Regions from separate parts of the Rhodococcus sp. NPDC059179 genome, predicted to be linked through region 3. Evidence: riboswitches for the same ligand, from Rfam matches in the RefSeq annotation. Region 3 holds a riboswitch; each other region holds the start of a gene.
What was found. A riboswitch is a leader RNA that binds a small molecule or an ion and turns the genes downstream of it on or off. The one in region 3 is predicted to bind cobalamin.

Region 1: it holds a riboswitch for cobalamin, as region 3 does, so the genes downstream of both, ACFXMV_RS04900 (CbtB domain-containing protein) here and ACFXMV_RS07265 (ABC transporter substrate-binding protein) in region 3, are expected to answer to the same signal.
Region 2: it holds a riboswitch for cobalamin, as region 3 does, so the genes downstream of both, cobN (cobaltochelatase subunit CobN) here and ACFXMV_RS07265 (ABC transporter substrate-binding protein) in region 3, are expected to answer to the same signal.

The regions. Positions count from the first base shown of each region.
Region 1 covers NZ_JBHZBV010000001.1:1,040,592-1,043,790, reverse strand. Annotated here, with positions in the region: gene ACFXMV_RS04910 (alpha/beta hydrolase) at 1-645, shown strand, start outside; partial or broken gene ACFXMV_RS04905 (glycosyltransferase) at 692-1,052, opposite strand; cobalamin riboswitch at 1,171-1,300, shown strand; gene ACFXMV_RS04900 (CbtB domain-containing protein) at 1,326-1,520, shown strand; gene ACFXMV_RS04895 (CbtA family protein) at 1,511-2,311, shown strand; gene ACFXMV_RS04890 (hypothetical protein) at 2,475-2,924, shown strand; gene ACFXMV_RS04885 (DsbA family protein) at 2,921-3,199, opposite strand, start outside.
Region 2 covers NZ_JBHZBV010000002.1:178,203-181,401, reverse strand. Annotated here, with positions in the region: gene ACFXMV_RS05805 (precorrin-8X methylmutase) at 1-136, opposite strand, end outside; gene cobG (precorrin-3B synthase) at 155-1,306, opposite strand; cobalamin riboswitch at 1,326-1,463, shown strand; gene cobN (cobaltochelatase subunit CobN) at 1,500-3,199, shown strand, end outside.
Region 3 covers NZ_JBHZBV010000002.1:494,008-497,206, reverse strand. Annotated here, with positions in the region: gene ACFXMV_RS07305 (metallophosphoesterase) at 1-67, opposite strand, end outside; tRNA gene ACFXMV_RS07300 (tRNA-Val) at 240-314, opposite strand; tRNA gene ACFXMV_RS07295 (tRNA-Gly) at 344-415, opposite strand; tRNA gene ACFXMV_RS07290 (tRNA-Val) at 497-568, opposite strand; tRNA gene ACFXMV_RS07285 (tRNA-Cys) at 570-640, opposite strand; tRNA gene ACFXMV_RS07280 (tRNA-Gly) at 665-736, opposite strand; tRNA gene ACFXMV_RS07275 (tRNA-Val) at 1,001-1,072, shown strand; gene ACFXMV_RS07270 (TIGR02611 family protein) at 1,237-1,614, shown strand; cobalamin riboswitch at 1,605-1,755, shown strand; gene ACFXMV_RS07265 (ABC transporter substrate-binding protein) at 1,864-2,868, shown strand; gene ACFXMV_RS07260 (FecCD family ABC transporter permease) at 2,940-3,199, shown strand, end outside.

The DNA of each region.
Region 1 (3,199 bases), on a different contig from region 3:
CTCGCCCCCGAGGCACCCTTCCCCGCCGCGGTCGACGACGTCGAGGCCGCGTACTCGTTCGTGACAGCCAACGCGGCCGCCCTTGGCATCGACCCGGACCGCATCGCCGTCGGCGGCGACAGCGCGGGCGGAAACCTCTCCGCGGTGCTGGCCCAGCGCGCGGCGCGCGGGGAGGTCGGGGTCCCGCCTGCATTCCAGCTGCTGGTCTATCCCGCGGTGGATTTCGCCGTGAAGCGGCCAAGCCGGTCGACCTTCGCGACGGGATTCATCCTCACCAAACGCTTCATGGACCTCGCCGAGAACAGCTACGTGCCCGCCGGGGCGGATCGGACGGACCCGCTGCTATCCCCGATCTACGGCGATCTTGCCGGTCTGCCACCGGCCTACGTGGTGACCGCAGGGTTCGACCCGTTGCGCGACGAGGGCGACGCCTACGCCGCGAAGCTCCGCGAGGCCGGGGTCGACGTGCAACACGTCCGCGAGCCCGGGCTGATCCACTCCTTCGCGAACATGGTGGGGGTCGGCCGTTCGGGTCCCGAGGCGATGGGCCGGGTCGCGGCCGCGCTGCGACGGGCCCTGACCACCCCCGCGGTCAGTTCCCCGCCAGCACCGACAGCATCCCGTCAACCGACGCCGACCAGCTGAACTGCTCGGCCCGCAGCCGCGCCGATTCGCGGCGGGCACCGGCCGACCCCCTCGCCGTGTGCCGCAAGGCCTCTCGCCTGGGTCCGTCTCCCGCGATCACCAGCCGGATGTCCTGACCCTGCGCCACGAGAGAGCGGACCGCGTCGATGCTGCGATCGACCTGCTTCTCCACCGACAACCGTCCGCAGTGCAGCAACAGCCGTTGTGACGGCCGCGCGTAGCGGAAGCGCCGCCAGCGTGATCCGCAGGACCCCGCTCGCCATCACCTCCTCCGCGTCACGCTCGCCGGGGACGACCAGGACCACCTCGTGCCCGCGGTCGCAGTAGCCGGCGCCCCAGTTGTGCAGCGCGGTCCGCAGCCCGCCCGATCGGGGACCGTAGAAGTTGGCCAGCTGCACTATTCGCACCGACCCATCGATCACTGTCGGCGCAACGGTCACGTCAACTCTCGCCGCCCGCCCGATGAAGTGCGCGCGAACGTCTCGGCCGGCCGGGACGCGCCGACGCATTGACACCACCGTCGTGTCAGTGCGACAGTGCGCTGGTAATAGCGATGGTTGACGGGAATCCGGTGAGAGTCCGGAGCGGTCGCGCCACTGTGTTCGAGGCACACCCTCGACAGCCAGATACCGGGGCCATCGCATGGGCTTTTAGGGGACGCGGAATCCCAGGAGGAACCAATGGCACTCGTACACACCCCCAGCACGGCGACCGATTCGGTCGGCATCGCGATGATCATCGCGGGCGTGGTCCTGCTCGCGATGCTGACCCTCTACCTGGTCGGTTTCGATCAGGGTGCGGTCTCGCGCACCGGCATGTACATGCACGAACTGATGCATGACGGTCGCCACCTGCTGGGCCTGCCGTGCCACTGACCGGAACCTTCAAGAACCTCCTCATCCGCGGCCTGCTGGCCGGCTTCGTCGCCGGCCTGCTCGCAGGAGCCGTCGCGTTCGTGATCGGTGAACCGCACATCGACGCGGCCATCGCGATCGAGGAGTCGGCGGCGGCCCCGACGGAGGCGCACGGGCACGACGCAGGCACGACCGAGGCCGCGACCGGCGGGCATTCGCACGGAGACTCCGAGGAACCGCTGGTCAGTCGCGACGGGCAGCGGTTCGGCCTGTTCCTCGCGACCACCCTCGCGGGCCTGGCCCTCGGTGCCCTGTTTGCCGCGGTCGCGTACTACGCACGGCGCGTCAGCGGCCTGTCCGGCCCGATCCTCGCCCTCGCGCTCGCCGGCCTCGGCTGGCTTGCTGTCGAGGCGGTGCCGTTCTTCAAATACCCGGCGAATCCACCCGCGGTCGGCGATCCGGAGACCATCAACAACCGCACCCTGCTCTGGCTCGCCACGGTGGTGCTCGGTCTCGCGGCGGTGGCGATCGCCGCGTACGTGGCGAAGGTCCTGGCGGCGAACGAGTTCCTGACCGTCCGGATCGCGGCGCCACTGCTCGCCTTCCTGGCGGTCGTCGGCATCGGATACCTGGCGCTCCCGGACATCGACGAGGTCGGCCCGGACTTCCCGGCCAGCCTGCTGTGGGACTTCCGGATCTCGTCGCTGACGATCCAAGCCACGCTGTGGCTGGCGCTCGGCCTCGGGTTCGCGTTCCTCACGGAGCGGTCGAACCGGCTGACCTCGCAGGCGGATTCACTCACGGCGCGCTAGAGGCCACAGCGCCGCTCGACCTCCCGAATGTCACATTGGTTCGACTGAGTTGAACCAATGTGACATTCGGGAGTATCGGCGGCGGGCTAATACCGTGGGGGGAGCCCGGATTCACGCCACGGGGTGATGCGCGACTCGGCGCCGGGGCGGCAGGCTCGCAGCCATGACCGCCGCCGAAGTCCGCACCCGCCCTCCCCGTCAGGTGGAACTCTCGTTCACCCTGCTCTGCGTCGCCTTGCTCGCCGGGGTCGTCGAGGCGATCGCCCAGGCGGCCCGCGTGTTGGAGGGCGCCGACGCGAGTCCCGCGGCCGTCGGAGCACAGGGCGCGATCCGGCTGGCGGTCTACGGCGCGGTGCTCGCGCTCGCCGTCGCGATGCGGCGCGGATCGAATCCCGCCCGGCTGACCCTGCTGATCGGCCTCGGGACGGTGGGGATCGGGTCGCTGGTCGTCGAACCGGCGGCCTGGCTGTTGTCGGCGAACGGATTCGACGCCGCAGACGTCACGGTCGCGGCGATCGTCATCGCTGCGGCCCGGACCGTCCACCTGATCGCGGTGGTCGCCGGGCTCGCGCTGCTGCTGGGAGCCGACGCCCGACGGCACTTCGGTCGTTAGACCGCGCAGGAGTCGTCGGCGCAGCTCGCGTTGTCGTCGCCGCCGAGCGAGACGATCGCGCCGGACTGCGCGTAGGCCTGCTCGAGCAGCTGGGTGAACACCTCGACGGGCTGCGCGCCCGAGACGCCGATCGCCCGGTTGGCGGCGAAGAACGGCACGCCGGTCACGCCGAGCAGACGCGCCTCCTCGATGTCAGCCCGCACCCGCTCTGCCGCGGCGTCCCCGTCGAGCTCCGCGCGGATCGCGGACGCGTCCAGCCCGGTCTCGGCGGCGAT
Region 2 (3,199 bases), 320 kb from region 3:
CCTGTCCCGAGGCGTGGATCATCCGCACCACCACCTGCGACACGTCCGCCGGGAACCGGTCCAGGTCCGCCTCGGCCCTGATGGTGGCGAAGGACTGACGGTAGATCTCGGCGCCGTCGCGGATGTAGTCGGTCATGCGCCACACGATATGGGGTCAGCGAGTCGGTCGGTCCACCCGGTAGCCGTCGCCGGTGGCCACCACGTCGGTGACCTCTCCACTCGGCCTGCCGCACTTGCGGTCACAGCCCACCCAGTGCTGCCTGCCCTCGGCCGGCAGCTCCCCGGCCTCCATGGCCGCACCGAGGTCGCCGCGGACGTCGGCGAGGGACTTGGCGCAACCGGGGCTTCCTGTGCAGGCGCTGACCTGCAGCCACGGCGAGGCGGCGTCGAAGATCAGGCCCATCGGCGCGAGCACCCGAACCACCTGTTCCGCGGTCCATTCGTCGAGGTCACACAGCAGCAGCGACCGCCAGGGCGTGACGACCAACGGCTTGTCGACGGCGGCCAGGAACTCTGCTGTGCGCGCGGTGATCGTCCCAAGCGCGAGGCCCGCCGCGAGGGTCACGCCGCCGTCGTCGTGGTCGAGCCAGCCGATCGGTCCGGTGTCGCCGCGGGGCAGGTCGACGGGCGCCGCGTCGCGCAGGCCCAGGCGCTTCAGGATCTGCTCGGCGCCGCCGTCGATCTCGTGCAGCCGCCACCGGTCCCCGCGGATGTCGAGCAGGTGCCGGGCGGCCTCGAGCAGCACGGGAACCCCGTCCGACGCGGCAATCCGGCCACCGGAGTCCCGGCCTGCCAGGACCAACGCCACGTCATCGGCGCCGACGGCATGCAGCCCGAGGTCCGCGGACAGCCCGGAGACGTCGCCGCGTCCGTCGTCGAGGGAGAACATCACCCGGCCCGGCAGCTGCGCCAACGCGGGGTCGGCGCAGAGGCCGCGGTCGAGGTCGCGCACCCAGTCGCGGACGTCGACGAGTCCACCGATCCGCCCGGAGAGGGGACTCGCAAGGATGTTGCGGACCCGTTCGTGGGTGGCCGAGGGGAGCAGGCCGATCTCGGCCAGCAGCTCCGCGAACCGGCCGGGATCGGTGACCGCGCGCAGCTGCACGTTGCCGCGCGAGGTGAGCTCCAGCTCGCCGGCCGCGAGCTCGCGGGCCGCCTCCGCCAGCGCCTGAAGCTGGGTGGGTTCGAGGAACCCGCCGGGCAGCCGCACCCTGGCCAGCGCGCCGTCCGCCGCCTGGTGCACCTGGAGGGCTCCGGGGCAGGCGTCGGGGCGGGACCGGTCGGGTGTGGTCTGTTCAGCGGGCATCGTCACCAGGTTACGTCCCGGCACCGGTAGCATCAGCGGCGCTTGCGGCAGCTCGAGAGGAAACCGGTGAGAATCCGGTGCGGTCGCGCCACTGTCACCCGACCGCCCGCTGCTGCGGGCCCGGGAAGCCAGACCCTCCACCGCTGCCGTTTCGAACCGAATGGGGCGCGAAAACCCCGAGGAGGCCATACCCGTGATCCTGCTGCTGTCGACGTCCGACACCGATCTGCTCAGTGCCCGAGCGAGCGGCGCCGCGTACCGCTGGGCGAACCCGTCCCGGCTCCTGGTGGATGACCTGCCGGGCCTGCTCGACGGGGTCGAAATGGTGGTGGTGCGCATCCTCGGCGGTCGCCGCGCCTGGGAGGACGGCCTCGACGCCGTCCTCGCCGCGGGCCTGCCGACGGTGGTACTCGGCGGCGAGCTCGCCCCCGATGCCGAGCTGATGGAGCACTCGACGGTGCCCGGCGGCGTGTCCGCCGAGGCGCACTCCTACCTGGCCGAGGGCGGCCCGCAGAACCTGCTGCAGCTGCACCACTTCCTCACCGACACCGTCCTGCTCACCGGGCACGGGTTCGAGCCGCCGGTGCACACCCCGACGTGGGGCTTCGCCCCCGTGAGTCCTTCTGGCCCCGCTGCGGACCAAAAGGACTCACAGGTCGTGGCGGTGCTGTACTACCGGGCGCAGCACCTGGCGGGCAACACCGAGTACGTCGAGGCGCTGTGCCGGGCGATCGAGGAGCGCGGCGCGCGGGCGTTGCCGATTTTCTGCGCCTCGCTGCGGACCGCCGAGCCGGAGCTGCTCGCGATCCTCGGCACGGTCGACGCGATGGTCGTGACCGTGCTCGCCGCGGGTGGCACCAAGCCCGCGAGTGCGTCGGCGGGGGAGGACGACGAGGCCTGGGACGTCACCGAGCTGGCCGCGCTCGACGTGCCGATCCTGCAGGGCCTGTGCCTGACCAGCAGCCGCGAGGCGTGGGAATCCAACGACGACGGGCTCTCCCCGATGGACGTCGCGACGCAGGTCGCGGTGCCCGAGTTCGACGGCCGGCTGATCACGGTTCCGTTCTCGTTCAAGGAGATCGACGCCGACGGCCTCACCGCCTACGTGCCCGACCCGGAGCGGGCGGCCCGGGTCGCGGGCATCGCGGTGCGGCACGCGCGGCTGCGGCACATCCCACTCGCCGACAAGCGGATCGCGCTGATGCTCTCCGCGTACCCCACCAAGCACGCCCGCATCGGCAACGCCGTCGGCCTGGACACTCCCGCGAGCGCCATCGCGTTGCTCACCGAGATGCGGGCAGCCGGATACGATCTCGGGCCGGTCGACGGAGACGACGCACTGCCCGGTCTGGCCGCCCAGGACGGTGACGCGCTGATCCATGCGCTCATCGCGGCAGGCGGGCAGGACCCCGACTGGCTGACCGCGGAGCAGTTGGAGGGCAACCCGATCCGCATCTCCGCGGCCCGCTACCGGCAGTGGTTCGCCACGTTGCCGCAGGAGCTCCGCGAGGGCGTCGAGAAGCACTGGGGTGCTGCACCGGGCGAGCTGTACGTGGACCGGTCGGCCGACCCCGACGGCGAGATCGTCATCGCCGCGATGAAGGTCGGCAACGTGGTCCTGATGGTGCAGCCGCCCCGCGGGTTCGGCGAGAATCCCGTTGCCATCTATCACGATCCGGACCTGCCTCCGAGCCATCACTACCTGGCCGCCTACCGCTGGCTGGCCGCCCGACAGGACGAGGGCGGCTTCGGCGCCGACGCGGTGGTGCACCTCGGCAAGCACGGAAACCTCGAGTGGCTGCCAGGCAAGACGCTCGGCATGTCCGCGTCCTGCGGCACTGATGCGGCGCTCGGCGACCTGCCGCTGATCTATCCGTTCCTGGTGAACGATCC
Region 3 (3,199 bases):
CGGCGGCGGCCGCGGCGGCAGCGCCGGCCAGGAACCGACGGCGATCGATGCGGTTGAACTCCATCACGGGTCCTCGGGGTCGTATCGGTACGGGATCCGCAGAAGCAAACCCGACTGTGGACAGGCGTTCAACTCGACATGCCGGACCCGAGACGGAGTTCATCCGGTGTTCAGCCTGGGTGTGCGCCGCTGCCCCGATACGACGAAAGCCCCGGCCTACCCGGCCGGGGCTTTCGATTTGGTGCGCGATACTGGGATTGAACCAGTGACCTCTTCCGTGTCAGGGAAGCGCTCTCCCGCTGAGCTAATCGCGCGGGATGCCGGATCTGTCCGGCCTATCTCGAGCGGATGACGGGATTCGAACCCGCGACCCTCACCTTGGCAAGGTGATGCGCTACCACTGCGCTACATCCGCATTGTGCATGCCCTTCCGGACCCATTGTGCAGGTCCGAGAGTGCGAACAGAAAAGGCACCCGACCGGGTGCCTTTTCTTCGTGCGCGATACTGGGATTGAACCAGTGACCTCTTCCGTGTCAGGGAAGCGCTCTCCCGCTGAGCTAATCGCGCGAGGTGGAGACGGGAATCGAACCCGTGTGCACGGCTTTGCAGGCCGTTGCCTCACCACTCGGCCACTCCACCGTCAAGGTCGAGTCCAACCTCGAGAGCGGATGACGGGATTCGAACCCGCGACCCTCACCTTGGCAAGGTGATGCGCTACCACTGCGCTACATCCGCATTGCACTTCCGGGGGCTGCGTTGCTGCCTCCGTGGTGCGAGATGAAACATTAGCCCACGGGGTGTGTAGTCACAAATCGCCAGCTCAGTGGCGGAAACGTCGATCGGGTGGTGGGCTTTGCCTGGGCCGGAGGGCCTTCTCGAGTCGCTCGCAGGCCAGGCGCAGCGGGCGGCGGGGGCGGGTACATAGGCGGTTTTTCACTTCCGCGGAAGTCGTGTTAATGTTCCATCCCGTCCGGCCGCGAGAGTTCAGCGCGCGGCTGAGGTCCCGTGGCTCAGTGGGAGAGCGTCCGCTTCACACGCGGAAGGTCGCTGGTTCGATCCCAGCCGGGACCACAAAGACAAGGGTCGTCGCGAGAGTTTCGCGGCGGCCCTTTTTCTTGTGCCTGTGTGTGTGGGGCTTCTGGCCGTCGAGGCCTGGCGGGCAGTGGTTCGGCCTCCGGCGCCTGGGGCCGGCCCTCGGTAGTGTTGGCCGCGTGCCGACGACTGAGAATCGATGGATGCGCCTGCGGCGACGCATCGCGGGCAGTCCCGGACTGAACCTGGCCTACCGGATCTGCGTCGGAGTGATCGGTGGTCTCGTCCTCGCCGTCGGCATCATCGCGATCCCGTATCCGGGCCCGGGCTGGCTGATCGTGTTCGCCGGGCTCGGCATTCTCGCCTCGGAGTTCGCCTGGGCGCACCGGCTGCTGCGGTTCGCCCGGGAGCGCTACGACCGGTTCATGGCCTGGTTCGCCCGCCAGTCGGTGGTGGTCAAGGCGCTGTCCGCGTTCCTGACGTTCGCCATCGTGATCGGAACCCTGTGGGTGCTCGGCACTCTCGGGCTGATCGGCGGCTGGATCGGCATCGAGCACCCGTTGCTGGAGAGCCCGCTCTGAGCTCCGCCGGTGCTCGTGCATACTGCAGGAGCACTACTGACCTTCGCGCAGGGGAAGTCCGGTCAAAATCCGGCGCTGACCCGCAACGGTAGATCGCATACGCGACAAGCCCGATTACCTGCCGATCGTCATGAGACTCCCATTCGTCGTGGTCTACGAAACGGAAAGTCCAGTGGGGCGGCACCCGACATTGCGCGGGGCCCTTCGCGCTGGAACCGTCTTCGGCGACCCAAGAACCAGAGGTCTGCCTTGAATCCCACCTGTAAGCGACGCGGAATCGCTTCGGTCGCACTCGTTCTCACCCTCGCGCTCACCGGCTGCTCAAAGGGTGACGCCGGCGCCGAGCGTGCGGAGGCCTCGGCCTTCGCGCAACCCGTGCACATCACCAACTGTGAGCGCCCCGCCACGTTCGACGCACCGCCGCAACGGATCGTCTCCATGAACGACCACGTCACCGAGACGCTCATCCTGATGGGCGTCGGTGACCGGATCGTCGGAATGGGGTACGGCGAGTCGAACCCGTTGCCGGAGACCGCGGAACAGTTCCGGAAGATCCCGAGCCTTGCCAGGGAGTACCCCTCGGCCGAACAGATTCGCGATCTCGAACCCGATCTCGTCGTCGGCGGGATGCGCAGCGCCTTCGACCCCAAGGAGGGGCGCGACAGGGACGAGCTGGAGAAGGAGGGCATCGCGACGTTCCTGTTCTCCGAGTATTGCGGTAACGGCTTCCCGTCGATCGGCTTGCTGGAGAACGACTTCGCTCAGCTCGGTGAGCTGCTCGGCGCTCAAACGGAGGCCGCGGCGCTCACCGGTCGCGTCACCGAGCCCCTCGAACGGGTCCGGTCGGCCCTCGCCGCAGCTGGCGCCCAGCCGGTACCCACGTTCTTCTACGACGGCGGCGAGGCGGAACCGCTGTCGATCGGCGGGGTGGGGATCGGCAATCTCATCGCCGAGTACGCCGGTGCCAGAAACATCACGTCCGAGGGTCGCAAGCCCTACACGACGACGACGTGGGAGACGGTCGGTGAGCGCGCACCGGAGGCCATTGTCGTGCTCGACTACGGCAACGCTCCCGTGGCGCAGAAGCTGGCGTACCTGCGCAGCCAGCCCATCGCGTCGGCGACGCCCGCGGTCCGCAACGACCGGATCATCGTGGTGCCGCTCGACGACTTCTTCGAGAGCCCGCGGATGGTCACCTCGGTCGAGACGATCGCCAGGGCGTTGCACCCTGATGTGTTCGGCGGCAAGGGATGACGACCGCGGTCCGCGTCGAACCCCGGCTGACGCTGCCGTTGCTCCTGGCCGGGCTCGTCGCGGCCCTGCTGATGTCGATCGCCCTCGCCGTCTCGTTCGGTTCGGTCCGGATACCGGTCGGCGACGTGTGGGCGATCGTCGGGCACCGGCTCAGCGGCGGGGTCTTCGTGTCCTGGTGGTCCGAGGCGCGTGAGCGGATCGTGATCGACTCCCGGCTGCCGCGGGCGCTCACCGCGGCGGTCGTCGGGGCCGCCCTCGCGGTCGGCGGCGCGCTCGCCCAGGCGGTCACGCGCAATCCGCTCGCGGACCCCTATCTGCTCGGCGTGTCCGC